DNA from 2 places in the Streptomyces ziwulingensis genome. Region 1 is predicted to be linked to the other one. Evidence: riboswitches for the same ligand, from Rfam matches in the RefSeq annotation. Region 1 holds a riboswitch; the other holds the start of a gene.

Region 1 (4,508 bases):
GGTCAGTTCGACGCCGACGAACAGGACCGGCGCCGCGGTCTCGACGGCGGCCAGACAGCGGCGGGCGCTGCGTACGACGCCGATGGCGGCGAACTCGGCACCGGCCGCGGCGAGGAAGTCGACCGGGTCCTCCTGCCAGTCGGGCTCGTAGAGCCGGACCCGGCCGCCGCTCGCCGGCCCGTCCAGCGGGGTGCGCCCGGCCCGGCACAGCTCGGCCACGGCCGGCGGCGGCAGCGGGATGCCGACGACACCGTCCGGGTTGACGGCGATGCCGACGTGCGGGGGCAGACCGCGGGCGAACTCGACCGCCGGGGCGACGGTGAACGCCATGTGCGCGCCCGCGACCTGCCGGAGCTGCTCCTCGGAGCTGAACACCGGTACGTACGCCTGGCCCTCGATCTCCAGCGTGGGCAGGTCGAGGGGCCCGCTGTGCGGACCGCCGCCCTGGGGCAGCGGGACCCAGACGAGGCCGCGGCCGAGCACCTCGACTATCCGGCCGCCGGCGCCCGGCACGCCGAGGGAGGCCGAGAGCACCTCTTCCAGCTCGTTGCCGGGCCAGCCGCCGTGCGCGTGGGGATGTGCCCGCGCCGGGAAGTCCGCGGAGAAGTCCGCCGGGAAGTCCATCTGCCTACCGCCTGTGTGGAACCGCTGCTGGGGCTGGAAAGGCTAACCCGTACGGCCGGCCCTCCCGCGGCCCGCCGGTGTCCCGCTCCCCTCGCCGGGGGCCGGTCAGCCTGTGAAGGCGATGCGGCTCAGGGTGTCCGCCGCCGCCCGGTCCAGGAGGATCGCCGAGGTGCACCCGGCCGGCAGGGAGCCCTGCTCCGCGCCGCGCACCAGGCGGGTGGTGGCCGCGCGGTGCCGGAGGAACGCGTACCGGGAGACGCCCCGGCCGCGCTCGCGCTGCCCGGCCAGCGCCCGTTCGGCGCCGACGTCGAGGAGCAGCAGGTGCAGGGTGCCCTCCCGGCGGCGGGCCTCGCGGGCCAGCCAGCCGCGCACCCACGCCTGCGTGCCGCAGTCGTGCACGACCACGCCCTCGCCGGAGCGCAGCGCCCGGCGCAGCCCGGCGAAGTGGGCGAGACGGACGAGCGGGCGGTAGAGCCCGTACGGCAGTAAGCGCGGCATCCGCCGGTCCCAGCGGTCGCGGGTGTCCTGGGAGTCGATGCGCCGGCCGCGCACCGTGCGCTCCATCAGCGTGGACTTGCCGCTGCCGGGCAGGCCGGTGACGACCACCAGGTCCCGGGGTCCGAACAGCAAGGCGTGCGGGCTGTGGCCGTCTCTGTCCCGCAGATCGCGGACGACGGACGCGGGCAGTTCGGCGCACACCTCCCGGGCCGGTGCGCCGGGCTGCTCGGGCAGTGCGAGACCCGAGGTCGTGGCGTACGCCGTGGTCCTGTTCACCGTGATCGTCCTCCCCTGGGGCGGTACGAGTCCCCTCCCCGTCGAGTGTAAAGAGAAGGTAATGCGGAGGTCTCGTGTTTTCGTTCGCTTACTGCCACAAGCCGGTTACAGATCGCGGGCCTGCCGTGAGCGGGCCCGCCGTGCAATGATGGCGACGCCAACTGCATACCGGCCGTTCGAATCCGCGCGGGAGAGTCCCCGGTCCGCACCGGGGCGCCGAAGGAGCAAGTCCCTCCCTTGAATCTCTCAGGCCCCCATTACCGCGCGGGCGAGGCACATCTGAAAAGCGGGCCGCCCCGGTGGCCCCACCCAAGGTGCAAGTCCCGGCCGCCGCGCTCCGGTGGCCGAGGCGAACCTCTCAGGTTCCGATGACAGATGGGGAGGACCGACCTCGCCCGTCCTGCCCTGGGAGACGACCGATGAGCAGTACCGACCCCCGGCGCCCGCGCCGCACCGCGCTCGACGCGCTGCACCGTTCGCTGGGCGCGAGCATGACCGACTTCGCCGGCTGGGACATGCCCCTGCGCTACGGCTCCGAACGCGACGAGCACACCGCGGTGCGCACCCGCGCCGGGCTCTTCGACCTCTCCCACATGGGCGAGATCACGGTCACCGGCCCCGAGGCGGCCCGCCTGCTGGACCACGCGCTGGTCGGCAACATCGGCGCGGTGCGGCCCGGCCGCGCCCGGTACACCATGATCTGCCGCGCGGACGGCGGCATCCTGGACGACCTGATCGTCTACCGCCTGGCGGGGACCGGGGCGGAGGCCGGGGCGCCGGCCGAGGTGGAGGCCGGCGCGGGGGCCGGGGCGGAGGCTGGGGCCGGGGCGGCGGCCGAGGCGGGGGCCGGGGCGGCGGCCGAGGCGGGGGCCGGGGCGGGGGCCGGGGCCGGGTCCGCCCGTTATCTGGTCGTCGCCAACGCCTCCAACGCCCAGGTGGTCCTGGACGCGCTGACCGAGCGGGCGGCCGGCTTCGACGCCGAGGTCCGCGACGACCGCGACGCCTACGCGCTCCTCGCCGTGCAGGGCCCGGAGTCCGCGGGCATCCTCAAGGGGCTCACCGACGCCGACCTGGACGGTCTGAAGTACTACGCGGGCCTGCCCGGCACCGTCGCCGGCGTCCCCGCGCTGATCGCCCGCACCGGTTACACCGGCGAGGACGGCTTCGAGCTGTTCGTCGCGCCGGCCGACGCCGAGCCGCTGTGGCGGGCGCTGACCGAGGCGGGCGCCCCGGCCGGGCTGGTGCCGTGCGGCCTGTCCTGCCGCGACACGCTCCGCCTGGAGGCGGGCATGCCGCTGTACGGGCACGAGCTGACCACCACGCTGACGCCCTTCGACGCGGGGCTCGGCCGGGTGGTCAAGTTCGAGAAGGACGGCGACTTCGTGGGCCGCGCCGCGCTCGCCGAGGCCGCCGCCCGGGCCGAGCACAGCCCGCCCCGGGTGCTCGTCGGCCTGGTCGCCGAGGGCCGCCGGGTGCCGCGCGCCGGGTACGCGGTCGTCGCCGGCGGCGAGGAGGTCGGCGAGGTCACCTCCGGCGCCCCGTCCCCGACCCTCGGCAAGCCGATCGCCATGGCGTACGTCGACGCCGAGTTCGCCGCCCCGGGCACCCCGGGCGTCGGCGTGGACATCCGCGGCACCCACGAGCCGTACGAGGTCGTGGCGCTGCCGTTCTACAAGCGCCAGAAGTAGCGCCGGCCCGGACGGTCCGGACGCGATCCGGCCGGTGCGGGCAGAGCGGGCATCCCGCTCGACCTGGGCCGCCCGGCAGTCCCGGACGGCACCGGCCGGTGGGGCCGCGCGCGGGGTGCCGAAGGTGACCCCGCGCACATTTCCGCCGCTCGGCCGGGTCCCCGATACTCCCCAGTACTCCCCCCTTCACCAGCACTCCCCCGCATACAGGAGAATTCAGGCCATGAGCAACCCCCATGAGCTGCGTTACAGCAAGGAGCACGAGTGGCTGTCGGTCGCCGAGGACGGCGTCTCGGCGGTCGGCATCACGGAGCACGCGGCCAACGCGCTCGGTGACGTCGTCTTCGTCCAGCTCCCCGAGGTCGGCGCCGTCGTCTCGGCGGGCGAGACCTGCGGCGAGCTGGAGTCGACCAAGTCCGTCTCCGACCTGTACTCCCCCGTCTCCGGTGAGGTCACCGAGGTCAACGAGGACGTCGTCGACGACCCGTCGCTGGTGAACTCCGCGCCCTTCGAGGGCGGCTGGCTGTTCAAGGTGCGCGTCACCGAGGAGCCGGGCGACCTGCTCTCCGCCGACGAGTACACCGCCTTCTCGGCCGGCTGACGGGCGAGGACACGATGACCCTCCTGAACACGTCCCTGCACGAGCTGGACCCGGACGTCGCCGCCGCCGTCGACGCCGAGCTGCACCGCCAGCAGTCCACCCTGGAGATGATCGCCTCCGAGAACTTCGCCCCGGTGGCGGTCATGGAGGCCCAGGGCTCGGTCCTGACCAACAAGTACGCCGAGGGCTACCCGGGCCGCCGCTACTACGGCGGCTGCGAGCACGTCGACGTGATCGAGCAGATCGCGATCGACCGGGTGAAGGCGCTCTTCGGCGCCGAGCACGCCAACGTGCAGCCGCACTCGGGCGCCCAGGCCAACGCGGCGGCGATGTTCGCGCTGCTCAAGCCGGGCGACACGATCATGGGCCTGAATCTCGCCCACGGCGGTCACCTGACCCACGGCATGAAGATCAACTTCTCCGGCAAGCTCTACGACGTGGTCGCCTACCACGTCGGTGACGACGGCCGGGTCGACATGGCCGAGGTCGAGCGCCTCGCCAAGGAGAAGCAGCCGAAGCTGATCGTGGCCGGCTGGTCCGCCTATCCCCGGCAGCTCGACTTCGCCGCGTTCCGCCGGATCGCGGACGAGGTCGGCGCGTACCTGATGGTCGACATGGCGCACTTCGCCGGTCTGGTCGCGGCGGGCCTGCACCCGAACCCGGTCCCGCACGCGCACGTCGTGACGACCACCACGCACAAGACGCTGGGCGGCCCGCGCGGCGGTGTGATCCTCTCCACGGCCGAACTGGCCAAGAAGATCAACTCCGCTGTCTTCCCCGGTCAGCAGGGCGGCCCGCTGGAGCACGTGATCGCCGCCAAG
Region 2 (4,508 bases), on a different contig from region 1:
GTCGTCCTCAAGATCGTGAAGCGGTTCCTCGACACGGGTGTGTCCCTGCAGAACATCCGCACCGCCGTCCAGCACCTCAGGGAGAGCGGCTTCCGCGATCTGGAGCGGACGACGCTGATGAGCGACGGTGCCACGGTCTACGAGTGCACCTCGCCCGACGAGGTGCACGCACTGCTCCAGGGCGGTCAGGGGATCTTCGGGATCGCCGTCGGCGTGGTGTGGCGGGACGTGGAGAGCGCGCTGTCCCAGTTGCACGGTGAGCGGGTCGACACGGGGGAGACCCTGATCGGGCAGAACCCGGCGGACGAACTGGCGCGCAGGCGCAACCGCGCGGTGTGAGGACCGCCGCGGACGTGATGCCCGGGGGCGTGGGCAGGGCATTGTCAGTGGTGTAGGGCAGCATCGGAGAGGTGAGAACCGCACCCACGATCCTCCATCTCGACATGGATGCCTTCTTCGCCTCGGTGGAGCAGGCGTCCAAGCCGAGCCTGCGCGGGAAGGCCGTCGTCGTGGGCGGGCTGGGGCCGCGGGGTGTGGTGGCCACCGCCTCCTACGAGGCCCGGGTCTTCGGCGTCCACTCCGCGATGCCGATGGGCCAGGCCCGGCGGCTCGCGCCCAACGCCGCCTACCTGGTGCCGCGCTTCGCGCTCTACCGGTCGATCAGCGAGCAGGTGATGACGTTGCTGGGGGCGCTGTCGCCGCTGGTGGAGCCGCTGAGCCTGGACGAGGCGTTCGTGGATCTGGAGGCCGGCGGGACGGCCTGGGACGCGGAGTCGGCCGAGCTGACCGGTGCCCGACTGCGGGCCGACATCCGGGCCGCGACCGGACTCACCGGCTCGGTCGGGCTCGCCGCCTCCAAGATGCTGGCCAAGATCGCCTCCGAGGCGGCGAAACCCGATGGGCTGGTGCTGATCGAGCCGGGTACCGAGCGGGCCCTGCTCGCGCCGATGTCCGTGCGGACGCTGCCCGGAGTCGGGCCGGCCACCGGCGACCACCTGCGGCGGGGTGGGATCACCACGATCGGGGAGATCGCCGAGGCGGGCGAGGACGAGCTGGTGCGGCTGCTGGGCAAGGCGCACGGCCACGCGCTGTACGCCATGGCGCTGGCGCACGACGAGCGCCCGGTGGTCGCCGAGCGGGAGGCGAAGTCGGTGTCCGTGGAGGACACCTACGACGTGGACATCCATGACCGGGTGCGGGTCGGCCTGGAGGTGCGGCGTCTCGCCGACCGGTGCGTGCGGCGGCTGCGCGCGGCGGGGCTGTCCGGACGGACCATCGTGCTCAAGGTGCGGCGGTACGACTTCTCCACCCTGACCCGCTCCGAGACGCTGCGCGGGCCCACGGACGATCCGGCGGTGATCGAGGAGGCGGCGGCGCGGTTGCTGGACGGGGTGGACACGACCGGGGGCGTACGGCTGCTCGGCGTGGGCGTGAGCGGGCTCGCCGACTACACACAGGAGGATCTCTTCGCCCAGGCGGCGGTCGGGGAACGGGAACGGGAGCGCGAACAGGAGAGAGAACGAGAGAGGGAGAGAGAACGGGAGCGGGAGAGAGAACGGGAGCGGGAGCGGGGAGCGGCGGGAGGTCCGGCCGGTCCGGCCGGCCCGGACGTGGACCGGCGTGCGCCCGTCGAGCCGCAGGCGCCGCCCGCCGAGCGGCGCTGGCCCTCGGGGCACGACGTGCGGCACGCGGTGTACGGGCACGGATGGGTGCAGGGCAGCGGGCTGGGGCGGGTCACCGTGCGCTTCGAGACCCCTGGTTCGCGGGAGCCGGGGCGGGTGCGCACCTTCCGGGTCGACGACGCCGAGCTGGAACCGGCCGAGCCGCTGCCGCTGGTGGCCGAGGAGCCGGCGCCACCGGCACCGGAGGAGGAGGGTCAGGTGGGTTCCTCGTGGCCGGCCAGCTTGCCGAAGTCCCGGTCGGGGGGCGGGGGAGGGGCGGCCACGTCGAGTCCGTAATGGTGGTAGAGCTGGATCTCCTGCTCCGGGGAGAGGTGGCGGCCGACGCCGAAGTCGGGGGCCTCCTTGATCAGGGACCGTTCGAAGGGGACCCGCAGGGCGCCCTCGACGAGTTCGCTGGGCTCCAGGGGCACGAACGCGTCCCTGCTGAACAGGCCGGTGCGCACGGCCGCCCACTCCGGGTCGCCGGTGGCGTCGTCGAGATAGACCTCGTCGATGGTGCCGATCCTGCTGCCGTCGCGGTCGAACGCCTTGCGGCCGATCAGATTGCGCGGATCGATGTCGGTACGCACGGGCCCTCCACATGGTCACGAACCATCCGGTAAATCATCCGTAAGCACTACAAAAGAGCACATTCGGGTGGACGGCCACTCGAAAGACCGTACGTCAATCGCGCTGGTACGCTGGCAAACGGCTGCTGACCCCGCGCGGGAGAGTCCTCCAGGCTTCATCGGAGGCGCCGAAGGAGCAACTCCTCCCCGGAATCTCTCAGGCACACGTACCGCATGGACGAGGTCACTCTGGAAAGCAGAGCGGGTGTCGACGGCTTCCGCTCTCACCGACGGGGAAAGCCGGCGGCCCTCGGGCGGCCGGTGAAGCTCTCAGGTCGCGATGACAGAGGGGGAGGCCGTCCGGGTACCCGAGTGGTGCCCCTCGAAGGTCGCGCAGACCAGGAGGCCCCCGCCATGACCGTTCACCGTACTCCGCTCTCCGAACTCGAACAGGGAACCCCGTTCGAGCAGCGTCACATCGGCCCCGACCACGAGGCCCGCGCCAAGATGCTCGCGCAGGTCGGATACGGCTCGCTCGACGAGCTCACGGCCGCCGCGGTGCCGGACGTGATCAAGAACGCCGACGCGCTGGACCTGCCGTCCGCGCGCACGGAGGCCGAGGTGCTGGCCGAGCTGCGCTCGCTCGCCGACCGCAACGAGGTCCTCGACTCCATGATCGGGCTCGGTTACCACGGCACGTTCACCCCGCCGGTGATCCTGCGCAACGTCATGGAGAACCCGGCCTGGTACACCGCCTACACGCCGTACCAGCCGGAGATCTCGCAGGGCCGTCTGGAGGCGCTGCTCAACTTCCAGACCATGGTCGCCGAGCTGACCGGTCTGCCCACCTCCGGTGCCTCGCTGCTCGACGAGTCCACCGCCGCCGCCGAGGCGATGGCGCTGTCGCGGCGCCTGGGCAAGAACAAGAAGGGCCTCTTCCTGGTCGACGCGGACGCGCTGCCGCAGACCGTCGCCGTGATCCGGACCCGCGCCGAACCGGCCGGTGTCGAGGTCGTCGTCGCCGACCTCGGCGAGGGCATCCCGGCCGAGGTCGCCGAGCGGGAGATCAACGGCGTCCTCCTCCAGTACCCGGGCGCCTCCGGTGCCGTACGCGACCTCAGGCCGGTCATCGACCGGGCGCACGAGCTGGGCGCCCTGGTCACCGTCGCCGCCGACCTGCTCGCGCTGACGCTGCTGAAGTCGCCCGGTGAGCTGGGCGCGGACATCGCGATCGGGACCACCCAGCGCTTCGGTGTGCCGATGGGCTTCGGCGGTCCGCACGCCGGCTACATGGCGGTCCGCGAGAAGATGGCCCGCAGCCTGCCCGGACGGCTGGTGGGCGTCTCGGTGGACGCCGACGGCAACCGCGCCTACCGGCTCGCGCTGCAGACCCGCGAGCAGCACATCCGCCGCGAGAAGGCCACCAGCAACATCTGCACCGCGCAGGTACTGCTCGCGGTGATGGCCGGAATGTACGCCGTCTACCACGGGCCGGACGGGCTGCGGGGCATCGCCCGGCGCACCCACCGGTACGCCTCCCTTCTCGCCGCGGGTCTCGCCGCCGGCGGTGTCGAGATCGTGCACGGCGACTACTTCGACACCGTCACCGCGCGGGTGCCGGGCCGGGCCGCCGAGATCGTCGGCGCCGCCCGCGAGAACGGCGTCAACCTGTGGCTCGTCGACGCCGACCACGTCTCCGTCGCCTGCGACGAGACCACCGCGCGCGCCCAGGTGGGCGGCGTGTGGAACGCGTTCGGTGTCGAGGGCGACATCGAGGCGCTGGACGGGACGGCCGGGGACGCGCTGCCCGAGGGGCTGCTGCGCACCGACGACTTCCTGACCCACCCCGTCTTCCACCAGTACCGCTCCGAGACCGCGATGCTGCGCTACCTGCGCCGCCTGGCCGACCGGGACTACGCGCTGGACCGCGGCATGATCCCGCTGGGCTCCTGCACCATGAAGCTCAACGCGACCACCGAGATGGAGCCGGTGACCTGGCCCGAGTTCGGGCAGCTCCACCCCTTCGTCCCGGCCGGGCAGGCGCAGGGCTACCTCACGCTCATCCGCGAGCTGGAGGAGCGTCTCGCCGAGGTCACCGGGTACGACAAGGTCTCGCTCCAGCCGAACGCCGGGTCGCAGGGCGAGCTGGCCGGTCTGCTCGCCGTCCGCGGCTACCACCGCGCCAACGGCGACGAGCAGCGGACCGTCTGCCTGATCCCGTCCTCCGCGCACGGCACCAACGCGGCCAGCGCCGTCATGGCCGGCATGAGGGTCGTCG

The links. A riboswitch is a leader RNA that binds a small molecule or an ion and turns the genes downstream of it on or off. The one in region 1 is predicted to bind glycine.
Region 2: it holds a riboswitch for glycine, as region 1 does, so the genes downstream of both, gcvP (aminomethyl-transferring glycine dehydrogenase) here and ABEB00_RS29595 (glycine cleavage system aminomethyltransferase GcvT) in region 1, are expected to answer to the same signal.

What each region holds. Positions count from the first base shown of each region.
Region 1 is NZ_BAABIG010000072.1:24,470-28,977, reverse strand. It holds gene ABEB00_RS29605 (enhanced serine sensitivity protein SseB) at 1-624, opposite strand, end outside; gene ABEB00_RS29600 (AAA family ATPase) at 730-1,398, opposite strand; glycine riboswitch at 1,576-1,671, shown strand; glycine riboswitch at 1,672-1,783, shown strand; gene ABEB00_RS29595 (glycine cleavage system aminomethyltransferase GcvT) at 1,767-3,086, shown strand; gene gcvH (glycine cleavage system protein GcvH) at 3,310-3,687, shown strand; gene glyA (serine hydroxymethyltransferase) at 3,702-4,508, shown strand, end outside.
Region 2 is NZ_BAABIG010000061.1:154,788-159,295, reverse strand. It holds gene ABEB00_RS27755 (MerR family transcriptional regulator) at 1-339, shown strand, start outside; gene ABEB00_RS27750 (DNA polymerase IV) at 411-1,958, shown strand; gene ABEB00_RS27745 (PRC-barrel domain-containing protein) at 1,877-2,251, opposite strand; glycine riboswitch at 2,378-2,473, shown strand; gene gcvP (aminomethyl-transferring glycine dehydrogenase) at 2,645-4,508, shown strand, end outside.